2 regions of the Streptomyces sp. NPDC000229 genome follow, and region 2 is predicted to be linked to the other one. Evidence: riboswitches for the same ligand, from Rfam matches in the RefSeq annotation. Region 2 holds a riboswitch; the other holds the start of a gene.
The links. A riboswitch is a leader RNA that binds a small molecule or an ion and turns the genes downstream of it on or off. The one in region 2 is predicted to bind cyclic di-AMP.
Positions count from the first base shown of each region.

Region 1: linked by a shared signal. The riboswitch ahead of ABT360_RS09900 (M23 family metallopeptidase) and the one ahead of ABT360_RS27490 (M23 family metallopeptidase) in region 2 are both predicted to bind cyclic di-AMP.

Region 1 covers NZ_JBEPEL010000013.1:15,748-21,090, forward strand. The annotation lists gene ABT360_RS09890 (PrsW family intramembrane metalloprotease) at 1-771, shown strand, start outside; gene ABT360_RS09895 (aldo/keto reductase) at 775-1,719, opposite strand; gene ABT360_RS09900 (M23 family metallopeptidase) at 1,841-2,950, opposite strand; cyclic di-AMP (ydaO/yuaA leader) riboswitch at 2,962-3,096, opposite strand; gene ABT360_RS09905 (PP2C family protein-serine/threonine phosphatase) at 3,351-4,502, opposite strand; tRNA gene ABT360_RS09910 (tRNA-Met) at 4,673-4,746, opposite strand; gene ABT360_RS09915 (alpha/beta fold hydrolase) at 4,902-5,343, shown strand, end outside.
Region 2 covers NZ_JBEPEL010000072.1:3,525-8,867, reverse strand. The annotation lists gene ABT360_RS27500 (TetR/AcrR family transcriptional regulator) at 1-414, shown strand, start outside; gene ABT360_RS27495 (SGNH/GDSL hydrolase family protein) at 458-1,252, opposite strand; gene ABT360_RS27490 (M23 family metallopeptidase) at 1,412-2,332, opposite strand; cyclic di-AMP (ydaO/yuaA leader) riboswitch at 2,335-2,498, opposite strand; gene ABT360_RS27485 (tyrosine-protein phosphatase) at 3,110-3,922, shown strand; gene ABT360_RS27480 (DUF6126 family protein) at 3,931-4,047, opposite strand; gene ABT360_RS27475 (XRE family transcriptional regulator) at 4,068-4,751, opposite strand; gene ABT360_RS27470 (aspartate aminotransferase family protein) at 4,813-5,343, opposite strand, start outside.

The DNA.
Region 1 (5,343 bases), on a different contig from region 2:
GCCGGGTTCACCGCGACCGGCTTCGCGTTCACCGAGAACATCCTGTATCTCGGCAACGCCTTCGGGGAGGACCAGCAGATCGGGACGTCGGGGTTCGGATCGGTCACGGTCGCGACCTTCTTCGTACGGATCGTGATGTCGCCGTTCGCGCATCCGCTGTTCACCGTGCTCACCGGCATCGGGTTCGGCATCGCCGCGAGCACCGCTCGCCGCAAGAAGATACGCCGGGTCGCGCTGCCGGTGCTGGGGCTGGCCCTGGCGATGGGCACGCACGCGCTGTGGAACGGCTCGGCGTCACTCGGGCCGTGGGCGTTCTACGCGGTGTACGGGGCGTTCATGGTGCCCTCGTTCGGGCTGCTGACGTGGCTGGCGGTCTGGTCGCGGCAGCGCGAGCTGCGCACGATATCCGGTGAACTCCCGGCGTACGCCGCGGCGGGCTGGCTCACACCCGCCGAGCCTCTCGCGCTCTCCTCGATGCGGGCGCGCGGTCTGGCCCGGGGGTACGCGGCGCGCTGCTTCGGCCCGGCGGCGGCCCGCGCGGTCGGCGAGTACGAGGCGTTCGCGACGTCGCTGGCGTTCCTGCGCCACCGGGCCCGCCGGGGCGCGGCGGGCCCGGACTTCGTGGCGCGCGAGCAGGAGCTGCTGCACCACCTGTGGCAGCGCAAGGAGATAGCCGGGCCGGCGCTGACGTACGCCGCGCAGGCCACCGGCCGGGTGTGGACACCGCCCCCGTATCTCAACTACGGCGGCTACAACCCGTACCGGTACTGACACTTACGCGGACGCGTCCGTCAGCGTCGCCAGCTCGTCGGCCGTCAGCTCCAGCCCGGCGACCGCGAGCAGGGCGGGCAGCTGCTCGACCGTGCGGGCCGAGGCGAGCGGCGCGGCGACGGTCGGGCGGGCGGCGAGCCACGCCAGGGCCACGGTCGCCGTCTCGGCGCCGCGCGCCGCCGCGATGGTGTCCAGCGCGGCGAGGACCTTGCGGCCCCGCTCGCTTTGGAGGTGCTGGGAAGCGCTCCCGGCCCGCGCGCTGTCGACGTGCGCGCCCGGCCGGTACTTGCCGGTGAGGAAGCCGGAGGCCAGCGCGGAGTACGGCACGGCGCCGAGGCCGGCGCGCTCGGCGGTGTCCAGGAGGGTGCCCTCGTAGGTGTCGCGGGAGACCAGGTTGTAGTGCGGCTGGAGCGCGGCGTACGACTCCAGGCCCTCGGTCTCGGCGAAGTCCAGGGAGGCCCGGAGGCGCTCGGCGGAGATGTTGGAGGCGGCGACCGCGCGTACCTTGCCGTCCTTCACCAGCTGGTCGAGGGCGGTGACGATCTCCTCGACCGGCACGGTGGGGTCGTCGAAGTGCGTGTAGTACAGGTCGATGTAGTCGGTACCGAGCCTCCGCAGCGACTCCTCGGCCGCGGCCTTGATGGTGGCCGGGCTGAGGCCCTTGTACCGCGGGTGTGCACCGACCTTGGTGGCGACCACGACGTCGGACCGGTTGCCGCGCGCGGCCATCCACCTGCCGATGATGGTCTCGGACTCACCGCCCTCGTTTCCCGCCGCCCACGACGAGTAGCTGTCGGCCGTGTCGACGAAGTTGCCGCCGGCGGCCGCGTACGCGTCGAGGACGGCGAAGGAGTGCGCCTCGTCGGCGGTCCAGCCGAAGACGTTGCCGCCGAGGGCGAGGGGGAAGACGTGCAGGTCGGACGTGCCCAGTTTGCGGAGTGAGGTCATGGCCCGGCTCAACGCGTCAACAGACCTGCATATTCCGCGCACATGACGAAGAAACCGGCAGCCCTGGCGTCGGGGGGTGTGCCGCCAGAGCTGCCGGGGTCCGAAGTTCCCGGGCGAGCGCTCAGACGGTGAGGCCCTTGCCGCGCAGCCACGCCAGCGGGTCGATCCCGTCGCCGCCCGCGGTGTGCACCTCCAGGTGCAGGTGCGGCCCGGTCACATTGCCGGTGGCGCCGACCCGGCCGATGGTCTCGCCGGTGCCGACCTTCTGCCCGGCACCGACCGTCATCGACGACAGGTGGCAGTACCAGACCTCCGTGCCGTCCTCCAACTCCAGGACGATGCGGTACCCGTACGAGCCCGACCATCCGGCCGACTTGACGGTGCCGCCGTGGACGGCCTTGGCGGGCGTGCCCGTGGGAGCGGCCAGGTCGAGGCCCGTGTGGTAGCCGGAGGACCACATGTTGCCGGCCTGGCCATAGGTGGAGGTGATGGTGTACGAGGAGGTCGGCAGGGACCAGCTCCCGGCGAGTTCGGCCAGCCGGGCCTCCTCCGCGGCCTTCGCCTTGGCGGCGGCCTCGGCCTCGGCCTTCGCCTTCTCCTCGGCGGCCTGCTCGGCGGCCTGCTTCTCGGCGGCGGTCGCTTGCGCCTTGGCCTCGGCGGCGGCCTGCTCGGCGGCGGCCGTCTCGGCGGCCGCCTTCGCCTCGGCGTCGGCGGAGGCCTGCTGCTGCTCGGCCTGCTGGAGGATGCGGGCGCGCAGCGCCTCGCCCGCGTCCGCGCCGCTGTTCTGCTGTCCGGTGGCGTCGGCGGTGCCGGTGAGGGACGCGGTGGTGAGCGGCCCGCTGTCCGGCGTGTCCGTCTCGCCGGAGTCACCGGAGTCCGAGTCGTCGGACATCAGGGAGCCGATGCCGGGCAGGGACTGGGCGTCCGGCAGGTTGTCCGTGACGACGTCCGGCAGGGATATGGAGACCGCCGGCTTGTCCTGCGCGGTGGCCATGCCGCCCGCGCCGACCGCCGCGATGACGCCCACGCCGAGGACGGTGGAGCTACGGGCGAGTCCGCCGCGCTGCTTGGCCACGCGGTGCCGGCCGCGGACGGGGCGGACGGTTTCCTCGGTGGGATTCCATTCTTCCCACTGCTGCCCGTTTACGGGTGCGGCGTCCGGGACACCCGAAGAGTTGAACGAGGCGATCGAGCCGTACGGAGCTTCGGGGGCAGGCCTGTTGGACGCCACGGAGGCGCACTCCTTTCCTTCCTTCTCGCCTACCGGGTTAGCTGACGGGTTCGGAGCAGGAAGGTCTCCTACGGGCCCACTTCGGCCCGATTCACCCCAAGGTGGTGGTTCCCCGGTTCCCTTGCGGAATTCGGCGCACGCGCGCGGTGCCGTCTGGCGACGGCTGGGACGACCGCGCTGCGTTATCGAACGTTAATAGACGGGGGCTCCGGATTCCAAGCCGTTCCTACTGATCATTAACCACACGGGCCCGGGACGTACCGGTTGACAACCGGGCAGAACCGGGCGAGTTGACCGCAGACCAGAAACATTCACCGGCCACCGTGATTCTGACGGCATGTCAAATGCTCTGCGCAATGACACTCGTCGACTACGCACCGTACCGGCGGCCGGGACGCCGCTACGGTACGACCGGAACCGTCCGGCGCCGCTCCGGCTGCCCCTGGGCCGGCCGGCTGACCGCCAGCAGCGCCAGGTCGTCGGTCGCCCCGCCGCCCGTATGCCGCCGTACGTCGCTCACCAGCGCGTCCAGCACCGCGTCGGGCCCCGGGAAGAGCCGCCCCGCGAGCCGCGCGACCGGGTCGTAGAAGACCCCCGCCGCGTCCCGCGCCTCCGAGAGCCCGTCCGTGTAGAGGAGCAGCGTCGCTCCCGCCGGGTACGGCACCTCGTACGCCCGGTCCGGCCATGTCCCCAGGTCCGCCATGCCCAGCGGCAGCGCGGGCTCGGCCTGCTCCAGCAGCTCGACCCGCCCGTCCGCGTACAGCATCAGCGGCTCGGGGTGCCCCCGGTCCACCACGCGCACCACGGCCTCCCCGCGCGGGATCTCCGCCAGCACCGCGGTGGTGAACCCCTCGAAGACGTCCAGGCCGTCCCGCCGCGTCCCCTCCCGGGCCAGCGCCCGCTCCAGCCGCTGCGCCACGCCCTCCAGGGAGCTCTCCTGCTCGGCCGCCTCGCGGAACGCCCCGATGACCACCGCCACCGCCTCGACCGCGCCCATGCCCTTCCCGCGTACGTCCCCCACCACCAGCCGCACCCCGTACGGGGTGTCCTGCACGGCGAAGAGGTCGCCCCCGATGAACGCGTCCGCCTGCGCCGCCTCGTACCGCGCCGCCACCTGCAGCCCGCCGATCCGCTCGGCGGGCGTCGGCAGCACCGCCCGCTGCGCGGTCTCGGCGATCACCCGCGCCGAGGCGAGCCGCTCACCACTGCGCCGCACGACCCGGTTGATCAGCAGCGCGAGCACGGCGACCACCGCCACGGTGAGGATCTCGGTGATGGTCTGCGCCTCGCCCAGCGTGCCGTTGCCCAGGTGCAGGCCCAGCATGGCCAGCACGGCGAAGAGACCGGACAGCAGTGTCGTCCGCGCGGCGAACAGCGGCGCCGCGACGAGCGGGGCGGCGGCGAACAGCGGTACGGCGGTGAAGCGCGGCGGGGTGAGCATGTCGTACGCCACACCCCCCGCGATCAGCAGCGCGGGCAGGGCGCGGACGAACCTCCGGGCCCGCGGAGCACCCTCCCGCCCGTCACCGCCGTCCCGCACCCGTTGCCCCACCACTGGTCTCCTGCCCGGTCCGCCCACGGCTGCGGACGGTACCGCGCCCCACCCAGGCTGGCCGGAGCCGCGCCGCGCGGCGACTCGCCATCCGCCGACCGGGCGACCCCCGGCCCCGGTCCGGGCACGACGAAGGCCCGGTGCGCAATGCACCGGGCCTTCGTCTTCAGTAGCGGGGACAGGATTTGAACCTGCGACCTCTGGGTTATGAGCCCAGCGAGCTACCGAGCTGCTCCACCCCGCGTCGGTGAACACCACCCTACGCCATCCGGCGCACGATCCCTAACCAATATCCCTGGCAGCCACCCCGAGGGGACAAAACGGCCACAGGGGTGCTCCCTCCCGGGGCCGGGCGGCACCCATTGCCGCGGCCCGCCATGCGGTGACATGGTCACGACCATGCCCACCTTCTCAGCCCATGACGGCACCCGCCTCGCCTATCAGGTGTCCGGGGACGGCCCACCTCTGATCTGCCTGCCCGGCGGGCCGATGCAGGACTCGGTCTACCTCGGTGACCTCGGCGGCCTCTCCGCGCACCGGCGGCTGATCATGCTGGACCTCCGGGGCACGGGTCGGTCGGCGATACCGGACGACACCGGCTCCTACCGCTGCGACCGGCTCGTCGATGACGTCGAAGCCCTGCGACGGCACCTCGGCCTCGACCGGACGGACCTGCTCGCGCACTCGGCCGGCGCCAACCTGGCGGTGCTGTACGCGACCCGGTACCCGGAACACATCGGCAGGCTCGCGCTGATCACGCCGAGCGTCATGGCCGTCGGTGTCACCATCACCGGGGACGACCGACTGGAGACGGCCGGACTCCGCCGGGACGAGCCGTGGT
Region 2 (5,343 bases):
CTGTTGGGCCGCCGGACGACGGCGGTCCGCCGGCTGCGGGCAGCCGTGCACTGGTACGCGCCCACGGGCCGGGCCAAGGGGTGGCGCCTGTGGATCGAGGGCTGGGCGGCGGCGCTGCGCGAACCCGTGCTGAAGGAGGTCGCCCAGGACCTCGACCGGCAGTGGAAGGCGGCGCTGACGGAGGTGATCGCACAGGGCGCGGCGGCGGGCGAGTTCCGCTGCGAGGACCCCGCGGCCGCGGCCTGGCGGCTGACCGCCTTCCTGGACGGTCTGGCCGTCCAGATGACCGCGTACGCGGCGTCCTACTCCCGTGCACGCATGCTGGCGTGGGCGGACGAAGCCCTCGCCCGCGAACTCGGCCCCCCGGAGGCCCGGTCCGGCGACTCCGGCACCCGAGGCACCCGAGACCCCTGAGGCAGCTGAGGCCCGCCCGCGCCTCCCCGCACCCGCACCCGCCCTACAGCGGCAGCAGGTCCGGCCGCTTGGCCGAGACGTGGTCGCCGGACGATTCGCCGCGCAGTCGGCGGCCGATCCACGGGACCAGGTACTCGCGCGCCCACTGGACGTCGTCGCGGCGGAGTTCGAGGGGGCCGCGCGGCGGCAGCGGCGGCCAGGGCTGGTCCGGGTCGGCGGGGACGTCCACGCCGAGGACCTGGCCGGCCCGGAGGGCGACGCGCGTGTGGCCCTCGGGCGACAGGTGCAGCCGGTCGGCGTCCCAAGCGCGCCTGTCCTGCACGGTCTTGAGGGACCACAGGTCCAGCACCGGGCAGCCGTACCGGTCGGCGACGGCGCGCACATGTCCGTTGTAGGTGGCGATCTTGCCGCGCAGCCGGCGCAGCACCGGCACGGTGCGGGTGTCGAACCCGGTCGTCACCAGGACCGTGCCGACCGCGGACGTCAGGTCGGCGACGGCCCGTTCGAAGCGCTCGGCGACGTCGTCCGGGTCGCTGCCGGGCCGGATGATGTCGTTGCCGCCCGCGCAGAAGGTCACGAGGTCGGGGGCGAGTTCCTTGGCGCGCGGGACCTGCTCCTCCACGATCTGGTCGAGGAGACGCCCGCGTACGGCGAGGTTGGCGTACCGGAACTCCTCCGGCTCCGGCAGCCGGTCGGCGAGCAGCACCGCGAGGCGGTCCGCCCAGCCGACGAACGTTCCGTCGGGGCCAGGGTCTCCGACGCCCTCGGTGAAGCTGTCACCGATCGCCGCGTACGACCCGAATACGTCACTGTCTCTGAATGTCGAATCGTCTGCCACGGGAGCACATCTTTCACCCGGTGATGTGACCTACGCGACCGTAGGAGGGGTTGACGGTGGGTGATGTTTGCCACCGGTCAAGATTCACCCAAGCCGGAATACGGCTCCGCCCGGCACCGGGAGGCGGTGCCGGGCGGAGTGCGCTCCGAGGGGCAGGCGTCAGATGGAGACGCCGTGGCTCCGGAGGTAGGCCAGCGGGTCGATGTCCGAACCGTAGCTGGGGCTGGTCCGGATCTCGAAGTGGAGGTGCGGGCCGGTGGAGTTGCCGGTGGAGCCGGACAGACCGATCTGCTGACCGCCGCTCACGCTCTGGCCGGAGGAGACGGACAGCGAGGAGAGGTGGGCGTACTGCGAGTAGGTGCCGTCGGTGTGCTGGATGACGACCTCGTTGCCGTAGGCGCCGCTCCACCCGGCCGAGACGACGGTGCCCGCGCCGACGGCCTTGACGGTGGTGCCGGAGGAAGCCGCGAAGTCGACACCCGTGTGGTAACCGGAGGACCAGCTGGAGCCGGAGGCGCGGTAGGGCGTGGTGACTCCGGCGTCGACCGGGGCGGTGAAGCCCGAGCCGCTGGTCTTCGGGGCGGACTGGGCCGGGGCGGCGGCCTTGGCGGCGGAGCGGGAGGCGCGGCTCTCGGCGCGGGTGTCGTCGGCCTTGGGCTTCGCCGGGGCGGCCTTCGCGGGGGCGGCCGTGGACTTGGCACCGAGGGTGAGCTCCATGCCCGGGAGGATCAGGGACGGGTCCTCACCGATGACCTGGCGGTTGTCCTTGTACAGCTTCTGCCAGCCGCCCTTGACGTTCTTGTTCTTGGCGATCTTGGAAAGGTAGTCGCCGGCGACGACCGTGTACGTGCGCGGCGCGGCCTTCTGCGCCGGGGCGGCGGCCTTCGGGGCGGCCTTGGCGGCGGTGGCCGCGGCGGTGACGGCCTGCGGAGCGGCGGCCGGGGCGGCCTTCTCCGCGGCGTGCGCGCCGGTGGCGCCGAGCAGCGGCAGGGCGATGGCGGCGCCACCGGTACCGGCGGCGACGAAACCACGCGTGATGGAGCTGGACTTGGGACGGCGGTGCTTACCCTTCGCGGGCATGGCGTTTTCCTCTCCGGCGCCTGCGAGGTGAGCTGTCGGGTTCGGACTGGAGTTGTCCGGCCGCGTCATGGACGCGACTTCACCCCGAGCCGGTCCCGGAATTCCGGGGTCGGCGTACTACCTGGGTCCCCCGCTCCTGCCACACGTGGGTGGGTGCGAATTCCGACCGGCGGCAGGATTCGGCGGTCCGGCCGGATTGCCGTGACCGTAAGCGAGTGGGGCAGGCGTGAACAAGCCGCTGCTTTCTTCGCGGCATTCCCGGCGCTGCGACCGCCATGGAATTCCGGTCACCCTCCGTGGATTGCGGATCATGTATTCCCGTTCTGTACAAGGAAATTACGAACGGCATCCCGCCACGGACGGTCACGGTTATGACGCTGCTCACGCGGCCCTGACCATCTCCCTTACGACCAGGGCACGTTATACCCAATCCCCCAATACGGACAGAACCGTCATTCTCTGACGACTCTCCTCAATCCCTCCACCGTTGCGGTCGGATGGCGGCCAGAGGAAGGGCTTCGGACGCCCGGACGGACGAACCGCAACGAAGTGGGACAGAAGGAGCCTGGGTGGTGACGAGGACGCCACCGGCGGGTCCGCAGTCGGCCCGGCCCGGCCCGACGGGCGTGACGTGCGCATCACCGGTCGTCGGTCATGGGCAGGGGCAACGAATGTGCGACGCGCGCGGAGATTGATCGCCGGACGAACCAATGTCGTATCGTCGGACCACGACATCGTCGGCGGGCCGACGCCGACCGCAGACACGGAGGAGCCCCCGTGACGCAGCAGCTGCCGCAGGTCCCGTCGATCGAGCCCGAGCTGACCGGAGTGCGCAACTTCCGTGACGTCGGCGGGCTTCCGACGGTGGACGGCCGGCGGGTGCGGCACGGCAGGCTCTACCGCAGCGGCCACCTCGCGCACGCCACGGGCGAGGACACCGCCTTCCTGGCGGGCCTCGGGCTCCACACGATCTTCGATTTCCGCAACGCCGCCGACCAGAAGCTGGAAGGCCCCGACGTGGAGCTGCCGGGCGTACGGAATGTGAACATTCCGCTCTCCGACCCGGCCGACGGCGCGGAATTCTGGACCATGGTCCGCGACGGCGACCTCGACCAGCTGCGCTCGATCCTGGCGGACGGCAAGGCGGCGGCCCGGATGACGGCCTCGTACCGCATGATCATCAAGGAGCGTACGGCCGAGCACAGCCGGGTGCTCCACGCGCTCGCCGAGGACAGCGTCCCGGCCCTGATGCACTGCGCGGCCGGCAAGGACCGGGCGGGGCTCTCGATAGCGGTCTCCCTGCTGGCCGTCGGGGTCGAGCGCGAGGCGATCGAGGAGGACTACCTCAAGTCCAACGACCCTCGCCGCCGCTACAAGGTGCGCCGCAGCGACAATTCCCCGGCCGCCATGTCGCCGCAGGTCATGGAGCTGCTCAGCCCGCTCTTCGAGGCCCGCATCGAGTACCTGACCGCGGCCTTCTCGACGATCGAGGAGACCTGGGGCTCCACCGAGCGCTACCTGACCGAGGGACTGAAGCTCAGCCCCGAGACCCGGGAGCGGCTGCGCGAGCGTCTCCTCGACGAGAGCTGAGCCGCGCCTCAGCCGGCCCCGAGCTCGAACAGCAGGTAGAGGAAGGCCGCGAAGAGGTGGCCCGCCACCAGATAGGCGAACAGCCGGACGGCGAGCCCTCGGGGGAACGTCCGTTCCTGGGACATGGTGATCTCTCCGATCGAGGTCAGCGGCGGTGCGCGCCCGCGCCGAGGCACAGGTCGGCCGCGGCGCTCTGCATGAGGGTGTGGACGAACAACAGCTCGGCCCCGCCGCGTGTGGCCGCGGCGATACGGTGCGGGGTCAGCGAGTCGAAGTGGGCGCTGTCCCCGGGGTCGAGGACGTGCACGGCCTCCCCGAGGGCCAGGCGCACCCGGCCGCCGAGGACGTACAGCCACTCCTCCCCCGGGTGTACGCGCACGAGGTCGTCCCGCGTCGCGTACGGAACCTGGACGCGCAGCGCCTGCATGGCCCGCCCGGGGCCGCCGGCCTGGTGGTAGACCCAGCCGTCCGCCTCGGCGGGCTCGGCCCGGCCGCCCCGGACGATCGGATCGTGCTCCGGCGGCACCTCGCCCAGCAGCTCGGAGACGGTCGTACCGTAGATGCGGGCGAGACCCAGCAGCATCGGCAGCGAGGGCTGGCGGCGGCCGGTCTCCAGCCGTGACAGGTGGGCCGGGGAGAGCCCGGCGGCCCTCGCCGCGGCCTCCAGGGTCAGCCCCCGGCGCCGGCGCAGCGCCCGCAGCTGCGGCGCGACGTCCGGGACCAGGTCGGCCGTCGCGGCGTCGTCCACCGCATCGGCCGGTCCGGAGGCGCTGTCCGGTGCCACGTGTGGCCGCCCCGGGCCCGGAGAGGCTTCGGGGGAAGTGCTCATGCCTCCATTGCGCCAGGATCTTCCCTCACGGGCAAATTTCTTGCCTCAGAGGCAAAAAGGCTCAGCGGTTGGCGATGGCCTGCTTCACCAGCGTTCTGCCGAAGTCCCAGATCAGTCCGCCGCCGCTGTGCGCCTCGTCCATGACGGCCGTGAACGCCTCCACGAACCGGTCGGCCTCCCGCTCTCCGATGATCAGCGGCGGGATCAGCTTGATGACCTCCAGCCGGTCGCCCGAGACCTGGGTGAGGATGCGGTGCCGTTGCAGCAGCGGCACCACGACCATCTGCGCGAAGAGCCCCTTGCGTGCCGCCTGGAGCATCGTCCAGCGGCTGCGCAGGCTCAGCGACGACGGGCGGCCGAACTCGATGCCGATCATCAGGCCACGGCCGCGCACCTCGTGCAGCAGCTCGTAGCGGTCCACGAGCGCGGCGAGCCGTGACTTCAGCAGCTCACCGGTCCGCCGGGCGTTGGCCACGAGCTCCTCGTCGTCCAGGACGGACAGGACCGCGAGCCCGGCCGCCATGGCCTGGGCGTTCGACCCGAAGCTGGCCGAGTGGACGAGGACCCGGTCCATCGCCGAGTACACCTTCTT